Regions from separate parts of the Paenibacillus sp. J2R1T-4 genome, predicted to be linked through region 1. Evidence: a T-box and tRNA genes for the amino acid it is inferred to sense, from the RefSeq annotation. Region 1 holds a T-box; the other holds one or more tRNA genes.

Region 1 (9,303 bases):
CATCGAACAAAGCTTGCCCGTGCGGATGATCTGTATAATGAGCATAGAGGGACATTGCTTGCCCCTCCATCCAAGGAAGACATCGACAAGCTGCCTCCGTTCACGAAACATGCGATTCGCATTCCTAAGGGCGGCGAGAAGGATGTACTGATCTCGGGGCTTGGCTGGATTAAGGTCAATGGTACAACAGGAGCCGATCTTATGATTCATGCCCCAAAGGGTGTCAAGGTTGTCATGAGAGATTCGCTTGTCTAATCAATCGCGAGATATATGGGAGATTTAGCAATGAAACAGGGGATAATAGACAGTCAGACCATTATGCACGGCCTATTCGGAGATCCAGTCAAGCATTCCAAATCTCCGCTTATGCATAACACCGCTTTTCATGAATTGGGGCTCAATGCAGCATACGCAGCTTTTCAGATCGGCCCTGGACAATTACAAGCAGCTGTTGAAGGAATTCGCTCCCTCGGGTTCAGAGGTGTGAACGTTACGATTCCTCACAAAATTGAAGTCATGGATTACCTGGACGAGATTGATGAGCATGCAATGGCGATAGGTGCGGTCAATACGATTGTGAACAATAACGGTCATCTGATCGGCTACAACACCGATGGTATAGGCTACGTTCGTTCTCTGAAAGAGGAAGCCGACTTCTCTGTAAAGGGAAAACGGGTTCTCATGCTAGGCGCTGGCGGAGCAGCAAGAGGTGTAGCATATGCGCTGGCCGCTGAGGGAACTGAAGAGATGTGGATAGCCAACCGCACCGAGGAAAAAGCTACAGAATTAGCAGACTCGCTGAACGGCTATACTAAGACGCACGGAATCAGATACGATCAAATCAACGAAATCCGTGACCATGTAGATCTGATTGTTCACAACACCTCGGTCGGTATGCATCCTAATGTGGATGAGGTGCTAGTTGATACCTCTTGGTTCCATGAAGGACTAACGGTCAGTGATCTTGTGTATAATCCTCTTGAGACCCGGCTGCTTCGTGAAGCAAAAGCCCGCGGGGCAAGGACACACGATGGATTAGGCATGTTTATTTATCAAGGCGTCTATGCTTTTGAATATTGGACAGGTGTCCCGGCTCCCGTAGCAGTTATGCGGGAAGCGGTTGAGAAAGCGCTGCGCTGACACTTTATGATTCAGGCTTACATTTATGTAATTAAAGAATAGAGGGTTACTACACATGTTAACAGGTAAACAAAAAAGATATTTGCGCTCGCTCGCCCATCATTTGGACCCGATCTTCCAGATTGGGAAGGGCGGAGTGAATGACCATCTGATCCGACACATCGAAGAAGCTATTGAGGTGCGGGAACTGATGAAGGTTTCCATACTGAACAACTGCCTTGAAGATCGTGAAGAAATCGCGGCCGAATTGGCAGATAAATCAGGCGCAGACGTCGTACAGACAATCGGAAAAACGATTATTTTATACAAGCCGTCCAAAAACAACAAGCAGATCGTGCTCCCATAGTGTTTAGGAGCTACAGCTGGTCTGTGGACTGGAGTGGTTGGGGAAATGAAAGTCGGAATTATGGGCGGAACGTTCGATCCTATACACATCGGTCATCTATTAGCCGCTGAGCGGGCAAGGGAAGAAGCGGGACTGGACGAGGTATGGTTCATGCCCGCATACACCCCTCCGCATAAGCCTAATCCACCCAAAGCAGCACCTGAGCAGCGCTTGGAAATGTTAAAGCTGGCCATAGCGGATCATCCGCATTTTCGTGCAGAAGATATGGAGATGGTCCGCGAAGGGACGTCTTATACCGTGGACACGGTAGACCAATTATGCCGCCGTCATCCGAACGTGCGGTTTTGTTATATCATCGGAGCAGATATGGTTCAGTATTTGCCCCATTGGGTGCGTATCGAGGACATACTGCAAAAAATTTCGTTCATCGGCCTGCAAAGACCAGGTTATTCGATCGATATGAGCCATCTGCCGGACTTCATTCAACGGGGTGTACAGGTGGCGCCAATGCCGCAAATCGAGCTCTCCTCAACGGATATCAGAAAACGGTGTCTATCAGGACGATCGGTTCGTTATATGGTGCATGAAGCTGTGTACGCTTATATAAAGGAGCTTAGATTGTATGAATCTTGATCTTGATGCCCTGATTCAGCGAACCCAGGAGCAGATGCCGTCAAGACGATGGGACCATACGCAAGGGGTCCGGACAACGGCTGTGCTGTTAGCGAATCGTTTCGGTGGAGATCCTATACGTGCAGATCTTGCTGCGTTGCTTCATGACTATTGTAAGTATTGGCCGATTGATAAGCAGGTTGAGTCTTATCAGAGCTATCAATTACCGGAGGATGTATTAGCCTATGACCCGCAACTGCTGCACGGTCCATTAGCTGCTGCAATAGCACAAGCGGAATTCGGCATTCACGATTCAGAAGTGCTTGATGCGATTCGATACCATACTTCCGGGCGGGAAGGAATGACGTTACTGGATAAAATCGTTTGTTTAGCAGATTATATGGAACCAGGACGAGATTTTCCGGAAGTAGCTGCTATTCGGGAGATATCAGAACATAGTCTGGATCAAGCTTTATTGGCTGGTTTTAATTCCACGATCCAGTTCCTGCTGAGCAAAGGCAAAAAGATTTATCCCTTAACCTTGATTGCGCGAAATGGTTTGATTGATGAAATTGTTGCACAAAGAAAAGATAGGAGTTGATATTGGATGAGCAGACAACCGGAGCGAGTCATGAATATGGCCGTCCAAGCGGCTGAAGATAAAAAAGCGATGAATGTGGTTGTGCTTGATTTGCAAAAGATTTCACTTGTAGCCGATTATTATGTAATCTGTCACGGAAATTCAGATGTGCAGGTTCAATCTATCACTACAGAAATTCGCAAGCAAGCCAATGAAAAAGGGATTCCTGTAAAGGGAATTGAGGGATTTGATTCCGCGCGATGGGTATTAATCGATTTAGGGGATGTAGTCATTCATGTCTTCCATCGTGACGAACGTGAGTATTACAATATTGAACGGCTCTGGTCGGATGCGAAAGTGGTTGAAATCGTATGACATTAGAAGCTGGAACGATAAGAAAGTTAGAAATTGCGCGTGATGTATCACCGAATGGTTATTTCTTAACCGATGGTTACGATGAAGTGTTGCTGCATTACAGCGAAGTTATTGGGACTGTAGCGGTTGGGGATCAAATAGAAGTATTCTTGTTTCACGATACACAGGATCGTTTATCCGCGACTATGAAGGAGCCGTTGATTCGCCTTGGCGAATTAGCATTGCTGGAAGTCGCTGACATCCATCCGCGCTTTGGCTGTTTCCTCGAGATGGGACTCGGCCGGCAGCTTCTGCTGCCGGTGCGTGAGTTGCCCGAGTGGACGGAAGCACGCCCGAAAAAGGGCGACCGCGTGTTCGTCACATTGGCGCACGACAAGCAAGGGCGGCTGACCGCGAAGCTGGCCGGCGAGCGGGAGCTCGCGGAGCACGCTTTCTCGGCACCTACGACCTGGCGGAACGAATGGGTCGATGCACGCGTCTATAAGACGCTGCAGGATAGCACATTCGTATTGTGCGACGGCGGAGTGCTTGGTTTCGGCGCGATCGGTATGATCCACGAGAGCGAACGCACGCGCAGCTTGCGGCTTGGCGAGCAAGTGAATTGCCGTGTGACCTTCGTTCGCGAGGACGGACGCGTGAACTTGTCTATGCGCGCCGCGAAGCATGTAGGTCAGGTTGAAGATGCAGACCGCATTTTTTCGTACCTGCAAGAGCGGCCTAATGGCTCGATGCCTTATTCAGACGAGACCCCTGCCGATATAATCAGCGAGAAATTCGGGATTAGCAAGGGTGCATTCAAACGCGCAATCGGCAAGCTGATGAAAGACGGCTTAGTTGAACAGCAAGGCAGCTGGACCAAGCTAAAAGCAGTGGAGAATAGTGAGTCCGTGACAGAAGGAACAGAATAGAAGGTGATCGATAGTGGCCTATGAGAAATTCGCCTATACATATGACCGACTAATGGAGGATATGCCCTATCCCCAATGGGTACGATTCGCAAGTAAGTGTTGGGAAGAGCATGGCAAACCGGTTACGGTTGTAGACTTGGGCTGCGGAACCGGTAATATAGCCATTCCGTTAGCTCAGATTGGCCTTAAGGTCACTGGGATTGATCTCTCTGAGGATATGTTAGCCGTAGCTCGCGATAAGGAAGAGCAGCATCGGATCCGCTCTTCATTTGCCGCAGGCGGCGCATTGAATTGGGTCCAACAGGACATATGCGAATGGGAACTGCATGAGCCGGTAGACTCCGTTATTTCATTCTGTGACTGCTTGAATTATTTGACGGAGCCTGAGCTGTTGATTCAAGCCTTCCGTCAAACGTTCAACGGTCTAAATGAGGGCGGCACTTTCCTCTTCGATATGCACACCATAGCTCAGTTACAATCTTATGCCGAAATGCAGCCCTTCCTGCTCCGGGAAGAGGAAGTGTCCTATATTTGGACCTGTGAGCTCGATGAGGAGCGGTTCGAGATTGAGCATGAATTGACCATCTTCGTGAAGGATGACCGCTCGGGCTCGTATCGCCGAATCGATGAGCTCCACTTACAACGTGCGTATAAGCTGGATTGGATTGAGGAGCAGTTGTATACTAGCGGATTCAGTCAAGTGCTCCGTTACGCCGACTTTAAGATGCAGCCGTCCGATGAGAAGACCGAACGGGCTTTTTTTGTTGCGCTCAAAGGATAAGGGATGATGTCTGTTAATGTTAACGTCGTCGTAACGCAATGTAGGGGGGATCTGAGCCGTGGTTAAGATAAGTAAGGAACTGGAACAAGTGTTGCTGGATGCTGAAGTCTTCGCCCGAACGGTACACGAGAGCGACCGCTCCGGTCATGATTGGCCGCATATTGAACGTGTAGCCAGGTTGTCAAGCGAACTGGCGGAGAAAGAAAGGGCAGACCGTTTTACTTGTATATTGGCTGCACTTATTCATGATGTTGGAGACGAGAAGCTGAATGATTCCAAAGAGGCAGGAGAGCGGAAAGTTCGCGACTGGCTGGATAGACAGCCAATTCCGCACAACACAAGGGAACATATCTTCGAGATTGTTTCTACGATGTCTTATAACGGCGGACACAACCCCCCGATGCGAACGCAGGAAGGACAAATTGTTCAAGATGCAGACCGGCTGGACGCAATCGGTGCCATTGGCATAGCCCGCACCTTCGTTTACGCAGGCGTCAAAGGCCATCTGATGTATGACCCTGAGCATCCAGCAAGGGAAGCAATGAGCGCTGCAGAATACAGAAGCGGGAGACAATCAGCAATTAACCATTTTTATGAGAAGCTGTTGCTGCTCAAAGATCGGATGAATACGGAATCCGGCCGCAGCTTGGCGGTGGAGCGTCATGAATATATGGAGCGTTTCTTGGAACAGTTTCTGCAGGAATGGAATGGAAAGTAAATTTGTCGTTAAGGGGCCGAGAGGCCTCTTTTTTGACATTATAGGAGAAGTAACTATCTAAAAAAAGTAGACAGGAAAAGGGCAGGAAGATGGAGTGGAAAAGCGTCAGCGTCCGCCTTTGTACTTGGATTCTCACCATTAAATATAATCAAAGAATTCAAGTACAACAGCGGTTGGAACCCATCTTTCTGCCCTCTCGGCGCCAAACTAAACTCAACCGCCAAGGACTTTTCTAGCGATTTTTCTTAGTCCAAGCAATCATTTGACAATCAGGGGGAGTGATAGTATACTGACTTCAGGATAAATAACAATAAGTAACTAACTATTATATAATAAGTAAATATCAAAGGAGTGTCCTACTATGATTCCATCCTTATTTCTAGCGCACGGTTCCCCAATGACAGCGATTGAAGACACAGCATACACTAGATTTCTAGAGCAGCTTGGACCCAAGTATAATCCGAAGGCAATCGTCATATTCAGTGCTCATTGGGAAAGTGAAGTGCTGAGCATCTCCTCGACGGACGATACTTACGATACGATCTATGACTTCGGAGGCTTCCCACCTGATTTATACGCGATTCAATACAAGGCCAAGGGCTCCAAGAAGCTTGCTGCTGAAGTTGCACAGCGATTTACAGATAAAGGCATCACTGTGCAGCTCAACGAAACTAGAGGGCTCGATCATGGCTCATGGACCATGCTGCATCGTATGTACCCTCAGGCGAATATTCCAGTTGTGCAAATATCGGTTCATCCATTTCTCCATCCGAGTGAACAGTACCAGATCGGTGAGGCGCTGAAGGGACTCGGAGAGCAAGATATTATGGTCATCGGCAGCGGAGTTACTGTTCACAATTTACGCATCCTGAATTGGGGCGATCGAAGTGGGACTCCAGAGAGCTGGGCTGTGAGCTTCGACGATTGGTTGATCGAGAATATACAGAGTAACAATACAGAAGCCTTGTTTCGTTATGCGGAGCTTGCCCCATCAGCCAAACTGGCCGTACCTAGACCGGAGCACTTCGTGCCACTATATATTGCCTTCGGAAGCGGGGATCCGAATCGTAAACCTGAGGTCATCCACCGCAGTTATGAATTCGGTACCTTAAGTTATCTGAGCATGCAGTTCTAAAAATCATATCCATACATGTCAGATACATGGTTTCAGTGGGCTCGCTTGACAATACATTCCTGGTAAATGTATAATAGCAAGAAGATTTTATACTGTAAGGCAGCGAACAGGAGTAGTAATTTTTCTGCATCCCATTAGAGAGTCGGCGGTTGGTGCAAGTCGGCAGATGAGAAAAGTGAACTCGCCTTGGAGCCAGACGGTGAACTTCAACAGAATGGATAGACTCTGCAGAGGAGCTTCTAGCCGCATTCGTTGATTTAACCGAATCGTATACCCGCGTTAAGGGTTCAGAGTGGGTTTGAGACGAAGTACGTCTTGAACCAACTAGGGTGGTACCACGGGAACTAGAACCTCTCGTCCCTAGCGATATGCTAGAGGCGCGGGGTTTTTCTTATGTTTACAAACTTCAATATGTTGCTGAAGGAGTCGAGATTGTCATGACACAGCCGGGTCAAGAACAAGTGAAAGAAAGAGAACAGCAAGGTTACACCCCACAGAAGATAGAACCGAAGTGGCAGCAATTCTGGGATGCGAACAAAACATTCAAGGTGGAGGAGAAGTCCTCCAAGCCGAAGTTTTATGCGCTGGATATGTTTCCTTATCCATCAGGTGCCGGACTGCATGTCGGTCATCCGGAAGGATATACGGCCACGGACATCGTATCCCGATTTAAGCGCCTTCGCGGCTATAATGTATTGCATCCGATGGGCTGGGATGCTTTTGGCTTGCCTGCTGAGCAGCATGCGCTTGATACAGGACAGCATCCTCGCGACATTACATTCAAGAACATTGATAACTTTCGCAGACAGATCAAATCTCTGGGTTTCTCCTACGACTGGGATCGGGAGCTTAGCACGACAGACCCGGACTACTACAAATGGACGCAGTGGATTTTCATCCAGCTTTACAACAAAGGATTGGCCTATGTTGCGGAAGTGCCTGTTAACTGGTGCCCAGCATTAGGTACGGTATTGGCCAATGAGGAAGTTATCGATGGTCTAAGTGAACGAGGCAATCACCCTGTTGTTCGCAAGCCGATGCGCCAATGGGTATTGAAAATTACGGAGTACGCTGAACGCTTGCTTGAGGATCTGGAAGAGTTGGATTGGTCGGAGAGCATCAAGGACATGCAGCGCAACTGGATCGGCAAATCCAAGGGCGCAGAAGTTATATTCGCTGTGGAAGGTCATAATGGGCAACAACTGACGGTATTCACAACCCGTCCAGATACCCTGTTCGGCGCGACATATTGTGTATTGGCGCCTGAGCACGATTTGGTTGGTGTCATCGCAACAGCTGAACAAGCTGCCGCTGTGAAGGACTATCAGGAAAAGGCTGCCCGCAAGAGCGATTTGGAGCGAACAGATCTAGCTAAGGATAAAACGGGCGTATTTACTGGCGCCTATGCCATCAATCCGGTCAATGGGGCCAAAGTTCCGATCTGGATTGCAGACTATGTGCTTGGAGGCTACGGTACAGGTGCCATTATGGCCGTTCCTGGCCATGATCAGAGAGACTGGGAGTTCGCCAAGCAATTCGATTTGCCGATTATTGAAGTAGTGAGCGGCGGGGATGTAAGCAAGGAAGCATTTGCTGGAGACGGGCCGCATGTGAACTCCGATATTCTTAACAATTTGGATAATGCCGCTGGAATTGCTGCGATGATCCAATGGTTAGAAGTAAATGGCCAAGGACAGGGCAAGGTAACTTACCGTCTAAGAGATTGGCTATTCAGCCGTCAGCGTTATTGGGGAGAGCCAATTCCGATTCTTCATCTGGAAGACGGTTCTATGAAGCCGGTGCCTTATGACCAATTGCCGTTGCTGCTGCCTGAGGTGGATGAGATTCGTCCGTCAGGTACGGGTGAATCGCCGCTTGCGAATGTAACAGAGTGGGTGAACACAGTCGATCCTGAGACTGGGAAGCCTGCTCGCCGCGAGACGAACACAATGCCGCAATGGGCAGGAAGCTGCTGGTATTACTTGCGGTTCATCGATCCGCATAATGATCAGGCGCTTTGTTCGGATGAACTGCAGAAGGAATGGCTGCCGGTTGACCTGTATATCGGCGGGGCTGAGCATGCAGTATTGCATTTGCTATATGCTCGTTTCTGGCACAAGGTTCTTTACGATCTTGGTGTAGTGAACACGAAAGAGCCGTTCCACAAGCTAGTAAACCAAGGTATGATCCTGGGCGAGAATATGGAAAAAATGAGTAAGTCACGCGGCAATGTAGTAAACCCGGACGATATTGTTAATGAATTCGGCGCGGACACACTGCGTGTATACGAAATGTTCATGGGTCCATTGGAGGCGACTAAGCCTTGGAATACGAACGGGGTAGAAGGTTCATTCCGTTTCCTTAGCCGTGTATGGCGATTGATCGTAACAGACGATGGAAGCTTGAATTCCAAGATTACAAGTGATTCCGATACATCTGAATCATTCAAACGCGTCTGGCACAAAACGATCAAGAAGATCACGGAAGACATGGAAGCTCTGCGCTTCAATACCGCGATCAGTCAGTTGATGATCTTCGTGAACGAGGCGTACAAAACAGACAAACTTCCTGAGGAAGCTATGAAGCAGTTCACTCAAATGCTATCACCGTTGGCCCCGCATCTGGCCGAAGAGCTGTGGGAACGTCTGGGCGGTAAGGAATCGATCACTTACTCGAACTGGCCTTCTTACGATGAGACTTATACGGTT
Region 2 (9,303 bases), on a different contig from region 1:
TACAAATTGTACTTTTCCAAGTTTGTTGAAGCCTACAATATACCCTTTATATTCGTGTATTTGAATCGGGTCCATCTCGTCATCCATGGAGTACTCATCTATAGGCTTGCCGGCTAATTGAGTGACAACAGCTATATTGTCGTTAATGCTGATTCCTTTTAATGCAGGCTTGTTGACCGTATAAGGTTGAATGGGTGATTCAGTGATTTTGTTTTCCGTAACAGGCTGATCGGATGAGGTCGCAACATGCTTGCCTTGCTGCACGCCCTGTTCATTATTAGAACCGCTGCCAGGTGTCGCAGTTGGGTCGGTAACCGGGATTTCTGAACCAGGTGTGGGCGAAGAGGAATTAACTTGCGAATTAGCTGGCGGTTGAGTCGTTGGAGTTATCGTATGATCTTTTATTACTGTGTCTGCTGGATCCTGTGATTGTTCACTGCTGCAAGCTGCGGTCACGATAGTAATCCCTAGCAGGGCGGCGACAGTCATCTGCACAACATAGTTCTTTCTCATAGGAAGTCTCCTTCTCCGATTAAAGCTTCTCTCTAGTCTAGGGGTTATTTGTTATGTACAGCTCATCCATCATACCTTTCAAAAGGATGACGGGCAAAGTCCAATTGCTCCCAAAATCGGCTGGAATTCTTAACTCGCGATACACTAATACTAATATAGACGGTTTGAACTGGAAAATAGTTGCATCTTTTTCATGCTTTTTTATAAAACTTAATATCCCTTGCTCTTGAATGTTGTTTCATGAATATGGTACTTTATCTGAAAGGAAAGTTTGCGACCGCACAAGGTTGAGGAGGAGTCACATGGAAGAATTGAAAAGACGAATTGTCCGAGACGGGACGGTTATTAACAACCAGGTTCTGAACTTGGATACGGTATTGAATCATCAGGTTGATCCTCCTTTCATTATGGAGATGGGCAAGGAATTCGCAAGGTTGTATCGTGAGGAATCGATTACCAAGGTGTTGACTATAGAATCATCCGGAATTACTGTTGGTTTCGCCACAGCACTTGAATTGGGAGTGCCGTTGGTATTTGCCCGCAGGAAGAAAACTTTAACAACCGAGACAGAAGTGTATGCAGAGCGGGTACCTTCTTTTACTAAGGGCATTGTTACGGATATTCTGGTTTCCAAAAGTGTGTTAGGCGCCGAGGATCGGGTATTGCTTATTGATGATATAATCGCGAATGGAGATGCCGCTAGAGGTCTTATACGGGTCATCGAGCGATCGGGTGCAACTTTAGTGGGACTCGGGATCGTCATCGAGAAAAGCTTCCAAGCTGGAGCTAGAACGATTCGGGAAAGCGGAATTCGGGTAGAGTCCTTAGTAAGGATTCGTTCACTGGAACAGGGAGAGGTTCAGTTCGTCTAATAGGGCTAGAATCGAATTGTGATGAATTGGAACCTTCCCTCCAAGCGTATTTTCATTTATAATGAGGGTGAGCGATAGAGAGGAGGCGGTCGGTATGGGGAATCAACAACAACTATCTACCGATTACATGATGACCAAGTTGTCCGAAGCCAAGGTTCACTTTGAACGCGCACTCGACTGCAAGCATACTGAGTTTGACGATTTATATCCTTATATGATTGAGCATCCGCAATTTTTCTGGTATAAGCGCTATGTCGCATGGTCGGAATTGCTTACGGTTGTCAAGATGTCCAAGGAGCTTTCTATTGAATGGACTCCGCAGTTTACTCAACAGCAGATCGATTATATAGAGAGCCGCGTCATGTCGAGCAAGGTGCTGGACGAATGGTTCGAGAAGAACGATTCCAAAGAAATAGTAGGTTGACCATATAGACAAGCGAGCAGGACGAGCGGCGACATCGCTAATGTTCCTGTTCGTTTTTTGTATGTTTTTATTATTCAGAATAGATCAAGACAAGCAATTTTGGAGGTGGATGTTCTTATGATTACGGACGAGCAGTTGGATGAATATCGATTAACTGGAACCAAGATCAGAGTTGTCAGAGACTCAGAGCCTGAGAATGATGTAAGAGGCCATGTTGTCGCTTGGGATGACGAGACGGTCATGGTGCGCAAATCTAATCGCAAGATCGTCAAGTTATCCAGGAGCCATGTATATCAATCCACAGATCAGAAGCGTACTCCGCCTGAGTTAGATTGAGAAGATTGGGGTATCCTAGAGCAGGGGGAAGAAGTAATGTTGCAAGAAACGGAAAAGGGATGGAAGTCTATCCCAGGTATACGGTATGGGCTGATTCCTAATTCGGAAAATCCTATGTTATGTATCAGCTCTGAGACACCTTTAAGAACCTTGAATTCTTCCATTTGGGGTGGTGGATTCGGTTATCATAGGAATCTGATTAATCGTCAAGTGCCGAAGTCGTATATGTGCGACGATCCGCCATCGGAGATGCAGTCGTTTCTGGATGCTGTCGGCTTCTCGTCTATCGATTCAGTCGGTATGTTGACCGCCGCTTGGGTCGATCATGCTGGATTCAGCGAAATGAGCTTGGGAGAGTTAACCGTATGCTCTTGGGTTACGGTCGGCCTAGGCAATCCTGCAAGGGCTGGGGACGCAGTGGATGTGGATTTACTCTTCCCGGGCACGATCAATTGCATCGTTGTAATTGACGGCCAATTGAATGATGCAGCCATGGTGAATGCGGTGATAACAGTAACGGAAGCCAAGGCGGCATTGTTGCAGGATCTGAACATAACGGCCGGAGCTGAAGGCCGGATCGCTACAGGCACTTCGACGGATGCGGTAGTGATCGCAGCTACAGATCGAGGCCGGAGCTACTCCTACGCGGGAACCGCTACACGCCTGGGGTATCTGATCGGCAGGACGGTGTACGAAGCAGGCAAGCAAGCGACGCTCGCTTATAAGGCTGAGATGGCACGCAGAGCGACACGGGAATAAAAAGCAAACGCGTTGTAAGTAAAGTGGGAAACCTACAAATGCATACTAACTAGCATGTTGACATCGATCGTTTGCCTGTGTTATATTGTTTCTTGTCGCTGATTATTCAGATGTGCGGTCGTGGCGGAATTGGCAGACGCGCTAGATTCAGGTTCTAGTGGTGTAACAGCCGTGGAGGTTCGAGTCCTCTCGACCGCATCATATGTTAGAAGAGAGAAGCCTGGATGTTTAAGGCTTCTTTTCTTGCATTCTGTAGTGTAATGTTTGATTGATATTGTTAATTTGGAGTTAAGTCACATTAATGGAGTGATTTTTTGAGTAAAGCAAAAGGCAAGGGCGGAACAGGCAGGGGAACAGACAAAAAAGGCTGGAACCGATGGCAAGCAAGTGCTATCAGAGCAAAAAGCGCACCCAAACCTTATAAAAGCAAAGGCACTAAAAATCAGGATGGCGCTGCATCTTCCAGTAATCCTAAAGGTGACAAATCCGACAACTAGGGCAATCAGCTAATGCTTTTCAATAATAAATAGAACGGGATGTGATCGCTTGGGTAAAAATGAAGTAAAAAATGAATTGCCTGCAAATTATGAACAGTTAAAAATATCTGCGAATCGAACTTCCAATTGGAGAGAACGTTTAGAGGCTGTGGAACAATTGGGTCAATGGAATCACAAACAAACCATTGATGTACTAACTCGTCTTATGGAAAACGATGCCGTGTATAAAATTCAAGAGGCTGCTTTCCATAAACTCAGAGCTTTCGGTGAAGATGTGAAATTACCGCCAAAGAAAAAGGGTGACTTGATTAAAGGAGTTACTAAAATATTGGTAAGGATTAAGAAAAGCTTGCCAGTAGGTCATTCGTTTGAAGAGTTTAAAGAGAAATTACAAAAAATGAGAATCGATGTATATGATACCTACGAAGGTGAAAAGGGCGCTGATTTTGATAACTGGCTTGAAAGCGCTTGGGCTTCGTTATCCACAAAGTAGGATGGAATCGATAAAAACTGATCTAGGGGTGGTAATTTGAGAAAGCAAAAGCCAATGTCATTTGACGAACTGCTGAAGGATTTACAAGGCCAGAAAACGATTCAAGATGATCCGAATCATATTTCATTAGACGATTTGTTCAATGTGTCTTTCATGAGTAAGTACTCCAGCTTTAAGAGTTTTGGAGAGTTTGTAGAGAAAGGCAACTTTCAAGTAAAGACACATGAAGATATCAAAAACATGGATGATGAACTTTTTGATCGGCATGTTGCCAGGGAGACGAATTTTGCTAATTGGAAATCCATGCTGGATAAAGCCACTATGGAATATGAGGGAAAATAGGACGGAAGAAAGTGGAAAAAAGGATCATTGCAGCGGGAGCTTCCTGCTGTAATGATCCTTTTTTTAATGTTAATAATCCCTAAATATATTCAGTCATTCCTTTTTCCTTTAGCAGTTCTACGATTTCTTTGACAGACTGCGCTTTGTCCTTGGGACAAATTAATAACGCATCCCCGGTGTCTGCAATGATGAAGTTGTCTACGCCTATTGTCGTGATTAGCCTGCCATTTCCATATATGATTGTGTTGCGTGTTTCTATGCCCATGTGATTCGCTTTTATTATGTTGCCCGATTCATCAGGAGGGAAGATCGCGCCAAGCGCATCCCAGCTGCCGATATCATTCCAACCAAATTGACCAGATAGAACAACGACCTCATCGGAGCGTTCAAGGATGCCGTAATCAATCGAAATGTTTTGAAGCGTCGGATAAATTTGATTGATGATTTCCTCTTCTTGCTCCGTACCTAGATAATCGCTGAGTGGAAGCATCGTCTTATACAGGCGAGGCAGATAACGCTTGAAATTATCAATAATGACGGATGTTTTCCAAATGAAAATACCACTATTCCATAAATAATTACCTGACGACAAATAGCCTTGCGCTTTTTGAAAGTTCGGCTTTTCTACAAATTCTGCTACTTCGTATACAGCAACAGGATTCGAAGCAATAGGCTCCTTATCAAAGGCGATATAGCCGTAACCCGTAGAAGGGAAGGTCGGCTTAATTCCGATGGTTACGATTTTGTCCGTCTCCATTGCTACTGTACAGGCTTCGTCTAATGTTAGCCGGAATTGTTTTTCATCGGTTATATAATGATCCGAAGGCAATACGACCATTAAAGAATTTCCGTGCGATTTCTCTATGGATAACGCCGCAAAAAGTATGCTTGCAGCCGTGTTGCGCGCAACAGGCTCGATCAAAATGTTGCGTTTCAATACGCTGCTGTGCATAATACTCTCCAGCAATACGGCTTGAGAACGATTCGTTACGATTACTGTATTTTCTTGAGGGATAATACCTTTGAATCGTTCGATCGTATCGTTTAACATAATATCGTTTCCGCTAATATTCAGAAGCTGCTTCGGGATCTCTTGTCTAGACAAAGGCCAAAAGCGGGTCCCGCCCCCGCCTGCAAGAATAGTAGCGAATTTATTCATGTTGCATCACCATATGAGCAATAGAGAAGGAGATGATACTCTCCGAACCTTGATTAAGGTTCAACCCTGTAGAATGGATGCCGTCATAGCAAGCCCCGGTCTGAGGATCAATTAGAGACGTTTGTAATGAATTATGCCCTAGATACCATTCATAGCATAAAGCTGCCAACTTCAGATAAGCAGGGTCTCGCAGCACGATCGCGGCTTCCTTGCAAGCAAGCAGCATTTCACATGCTTCAATCGGCTGTTCATCGTAGGGAGCAGCCTTTCCGTCTCGCTGAAGCCAGCCATGGCTGCCTATCGGCTTATAATAGCCTGCCTTGGAGAAGGTTCTGGATGCTAGAAAATCCAGGCTTTCCTTGGCCGTTTCCTTCAAGCTAATATTATTGGAAATACGGTATGCTTTTAATAGTGCCCATGGAAGCATCGAGTTTCCGTAGGTAAGGCTGTCTTCATACCAATTCCAACCGTTCCCCTTATTGCGAGTATATTGATTGTGCAATCGAACCGCCATATTATCGATCAGATCAACGATGAATGCTCTAGGCAGAAATGCTTTCTCTTCCGCGGTGTTTGGCGTGTGGAGATAGGGGAATGAGTAAGTTAAAGCATCAGGCGTGTCTATCAGGTAACTTAGACCAATGATGGCATAGCCTTGTGCACGAGGTGAACCGAGCGTATGGATATGCGGTAATGCCTGATTGATCAAATATCGGCAAGTGTTCAGTACATTATCCGGCAGGGAGGAGGAATGGGCGAGCGCGAATCCCAATGCCCACAGCGTGCGTCCTTGACAATCCTCAGAGCCGCTATCCTCAACGAAGGAACGATTATAATCCATAAAGTTCCTAAAGTTTCCATCTGCATTCTGTGCGTGATGTATGAAGGAAATATAGGTATGAATGAGGTTCAACGTTTCTGAATCTTTTCGGCTGCTGTACATTAGAACGGCTGCGATCAATGCCCTTGCGTTATCATCTGTTGTATAGCCCATCGAACGATCGGGAACTCCAAATTTCGTATGTTGAAAAATTCCTGTATCATCCGTTATCCTGTGCATATAATCGGTCTTAAACTTTAGGATCGTCTGTACTACCATTAAATCACACTCCATTCCTTTAACTCTGAAACTGCGATTTTCTCTTGGAAGATTGCAGCATAGGTTTTGGCGATTTCGCTCCACAACATGGTTATTCCGAGTTCAAGTGTGCGATTTTCCATTTCTTTTACTATAGTAGGGTTATCTAGCAATCGAAGGATGCAAGCTTCCAAGGAGGCAGAATCGCGGAAGTTGGCAAGCAAGCCTCTGCCCTCAGCTAGCATTTCCACGGCATATCGGTAAGGAGTAGAAATAATGACTCTTCCATAACCGACTCCGTATGCCAAGGTGCCGCTAACGGCCTGATCCTTGCCTAAATAAGGAGTCATATAAATATCTGACATAACAAGCGATTGGATGACTTCCTCCTGCGTCAAAAGCTTGTCGACGAAGATAACGTTATGATTTAAATCTAGTTCTCTAACAAGATCCACCAGCTTTTGTCTGTATACCTCGCCTGTTTCTTGTTTGACTACCGGATGTGTTTTCCCCCAAATGATATAGAGAGCATCTGGATGCTGGTTGACCACTCCGCGCATAGCCTCTATACTATATTCGATTCCTTTGCCCGGACTTAGAAAGCCAAAAGTGGATAAAATTTGTCGATTCGCAAAGCCATATTGTTCTTTCAGCCTGGATCTGGATTTGGTTTTGACATAAGGTACACCATGATGAATGAAAGCGATTTTGGCGTTGTCGATTCCATAAATCGAGACCAAATCCTTTACGGAAGACTGTGCCATCGTTACGACTTTGACACTGAGTTCCGCAACTCGATTCATGATGAGTCGCTGCTTGGCAGAAGGCTCAGTTAACACGGTATGAAAAATTACGATATATGGAATACGGAGTCTCTCGACGAATGGAATCAAATATTCCCCACTTTCTCCGCCGTATATACCGAATTCATGCTGGATAACTAGAAGATCAACGTCTGACGAATTCAGATAATCGGCCGTATCTGTATAATCCGACAGCTTGTGCTGGTCAATTTCCCTCATCACTTGCTCCTGGTAGCGGTAAGTATCGTTGTTGTTGATTGCTACGATACGAGGTTTATTGAAGCCTTTAATATGGTCGAACTGATCTAACAAATCTTGTGTAAATGTAGCAATACCGCATTCTCTCGGCAGGCTTGTTCCAAGGAAAACGATATTCCGGTTGCTGCTTGTATTTCTCATATAAGATCCTCCATTTTGGTTCGGGATTTTTGGGGAAAAAAAAAGAAAATAAAGAGGGTTCTTTATTTCTTTCGGGGTAAACAGTATTTTGTTTTCTGAAAATTCAAAATTATTCCTGTTCTTCAAACTATAACATGACCGCTTTTTCTTGTCAATTTATTGACTCTCCACCATTCTCCCTTTATATTTATGTAGGAGGTGTATGATGTATGTTAATCATACGCAGTAAATTAAAAGAGGTCATGGAAAATCATGATCCCAAATTATCCATACGAAAGCTTGCGAAGGATGTTAATTACCATTTTGATTCCGTTCGTCGTATGTATAAAGATGAGATGGTACAGTATCCTAGGGATTTGTTGCTAAAACTGTGCGTATATTTTAATGTTCAACCCGGGCAGCTCATTAGAATCGAAGAGGAAGAAGAACGTGATTGGACGATAGGTGAATCGATTGATCATCAGGAGGACGGCAACGGCAATGACAAGGAAACCAATCACAACGCAAACCTGTAAGCAGCTGTTAGATACATTTTATGCGAACCCACGTACCACGAAAGTGGAGAAGCTAGTGTTCTCAGGGGTTGGAAATCGAGATGTTTATAATATAACGGCCCCGTTTCGATATGACGGGGAGGAAGTGATCTTAGGAAGAGTTGAGGAACGGGATAGCGAGTTCTCTCAAGTCTTCTTTTTTACATGCGACAATCAAGTTTGGAGTCCCCGTATTCATACGCATACCTATAATTTGCAGGATCCATGCATTACGATCATCAAGGGTGAATTAATTGTTGGCGGAGTTGAAGTCATCACCGCAGCCGATAATCCTGATAAGATTGTGTCATGGGTCACCCAATTCTATCGCGGATTTCAAATTGATTCGTTATGTCACTTTTCATCGGGGCCCGGAACAATGAAGGATATTCGTCTAATTGAGCTTGCTGATGGCAGGATTGGCATATTTACAAGACCGCAAGGAGCAAGAGGCGGAAGAGGGCAAATCGGATTTACAATAATCGATTCGCTAGAGGAGCTCAATGAGCAGACCTTCATCGATGCAGAAATGCTTCAAGATCAATTTGTTCCAGAAGAGTGGGGAGGCGCGAATGAGGCGCATTTATTGAGGAACGGTCATGTGGGCGTACTAGGGCATATCGCCTGCTTTGATCAATCAGGTAACAAGCACTACTATTCCATGGTCTTTTCGCTAAACCCCGAAACCTGTGAGAAAACACCTATAAAAATTATTGCTGTAAGAAGTGATTTTCCAAGAGGGCCCGGCAAACGTCCAGACCTGGAGGATGTTATTTTTAGCGGCGGGCTTATTCGGTCAGGCAATGGTCGTGCCGTGCTTTCCGTTGGCGCTAGTGATGCCGAAGCTTATCAGATCGAAATCCCGGATCCTTTTATCGAATATGAGTCATGAGAAATGGCTGATTTGACTAGATTCTATGGTCATGTTACAATTGAACTGACAAGAATTTATGGTCAATAGAGAGCGGGAACAAACAAATGAGTAAATTTATTCAACTAAACAAGCGCACTGGTGAAACAAAGTCCCACATGAATCAAGCAAGAAAACAGGGACGCATCCCGGCTGTGTTGTATGGGATTGGTAAAGATACTTTG

The links. The T-box of region 1 lies ahead of leuS (leucine--tRNA ligase). A T-box ahead of a tRNA ligase gene usually reads a tRNA of that ligase, here a tRNA-Leu.
Region 2: it has a tRNA-Leu gene. The T-box ahead of leuS (leucine--tRNA ligase) is inferred to sense a tRNA for this amino acid. The anticodon was not compared.

The regions. Positions count from the first base shown of each region.
Region 1 covers NZ_JCAUBA010000006.1:254,478-263,780, reverse strand. Annotated here, with positions in the region: gene yqeH (ribosome biogenesis GTPase YqeH) at 1-255, shown strand, start outside; gene aroE (shikimate dehydrogenase) at 286-1,140, shown strand; gene yhbY (ribosome assembly RNA-binding protein YhbY) at 1,196-1,486, shown strand; gene AC58QD_RS13290 (nicotinate-nucleotide adenylyltransferase) at 1,532-2,119, shown strand; gene yqeK (bis(5'-nucleosyl)-tetraphosphatase (symmetrical) YqeK) at 2,109-2,699, shown strand; gene rsfS (ribosome silencing factor) at 2,706-3,053, shown strand; gene AC58QD_RS13275 (CvfB family protein) at 3,050-3,961, shown strand; gene AC58QD_RS13270 (class I SAM-dependent DNA methyltransferase) at 3,972-4,742, shown strand; gene AC58QD_RS13265 (HD domain-containing protein) at 4,801-5,460, shown strand; gene AC58QD_RS13260 (dioxygenase family protein) at 5,822-6,595, shown strand; T-box leader at 6,689-6,960, shown strand; gene leuS (leucine--tRNA ligase) at 7,033-9,303, shown strand, end outside.
Region 2 covers NZ_JCAUBA010000034.1:37,479-46,781, reverse strand. Annotated here, with positions in the region: gene AC58QD_RS31695 (hypothetical protein) at 1-513, opposite strand, end outside; gene AC58QD_RS31690 (xanthine phosphoribosyltransferase) at 816-1,385, shown strand; gene AC58QD_RS31685 (hypothetical protein) at 1,480-1,809, shown strand; gene AC58QD_RS31680 (hypothetical protein) at 1,927-2,145, shown strand; gene AC58QD_RS31675 (adenosylcobinamide amidohydrolase) at 2,182-2,904, shown strand; tRNA gene AC58QD_RS31670 (tRNA-Leu) at 3,019-3,102, shown strand; gene AC58QD_RS31665 (DUF3934 family protein) at 3,219-3,401, shown strand; gene AC58QD_RS31660 (HEAT repeat domain-containing protein) at 3,451-3,894, shown strand; gene AC58QD_RS31655 (hypothetical protein) at 3,949-4,236, shown strand; gene AC58QD_RS31650 (mannose-1-phosphate guanylyltransferase) at 4,316-5,395, opposite strand; gene AC58QD_RS31645 (glycosyltransferase) at 5,388-6,494, opposite strand; gene AC58QD_RS31640 (glycosyltransferase family 4 protein) at 6,494-7,675, opposite strand; gene AC58QD_RS31635 (helix-turn-helix domain-containing protein) at 7,885-8,190, shown strand; gene AC58QD_RS31630 (DUF1861 family protein) at 8,156-9,100, shown strand; gene AC58QD_RS31625 (50S ribosomal protein L25) at 9,187-9,303, shown strand, end outside.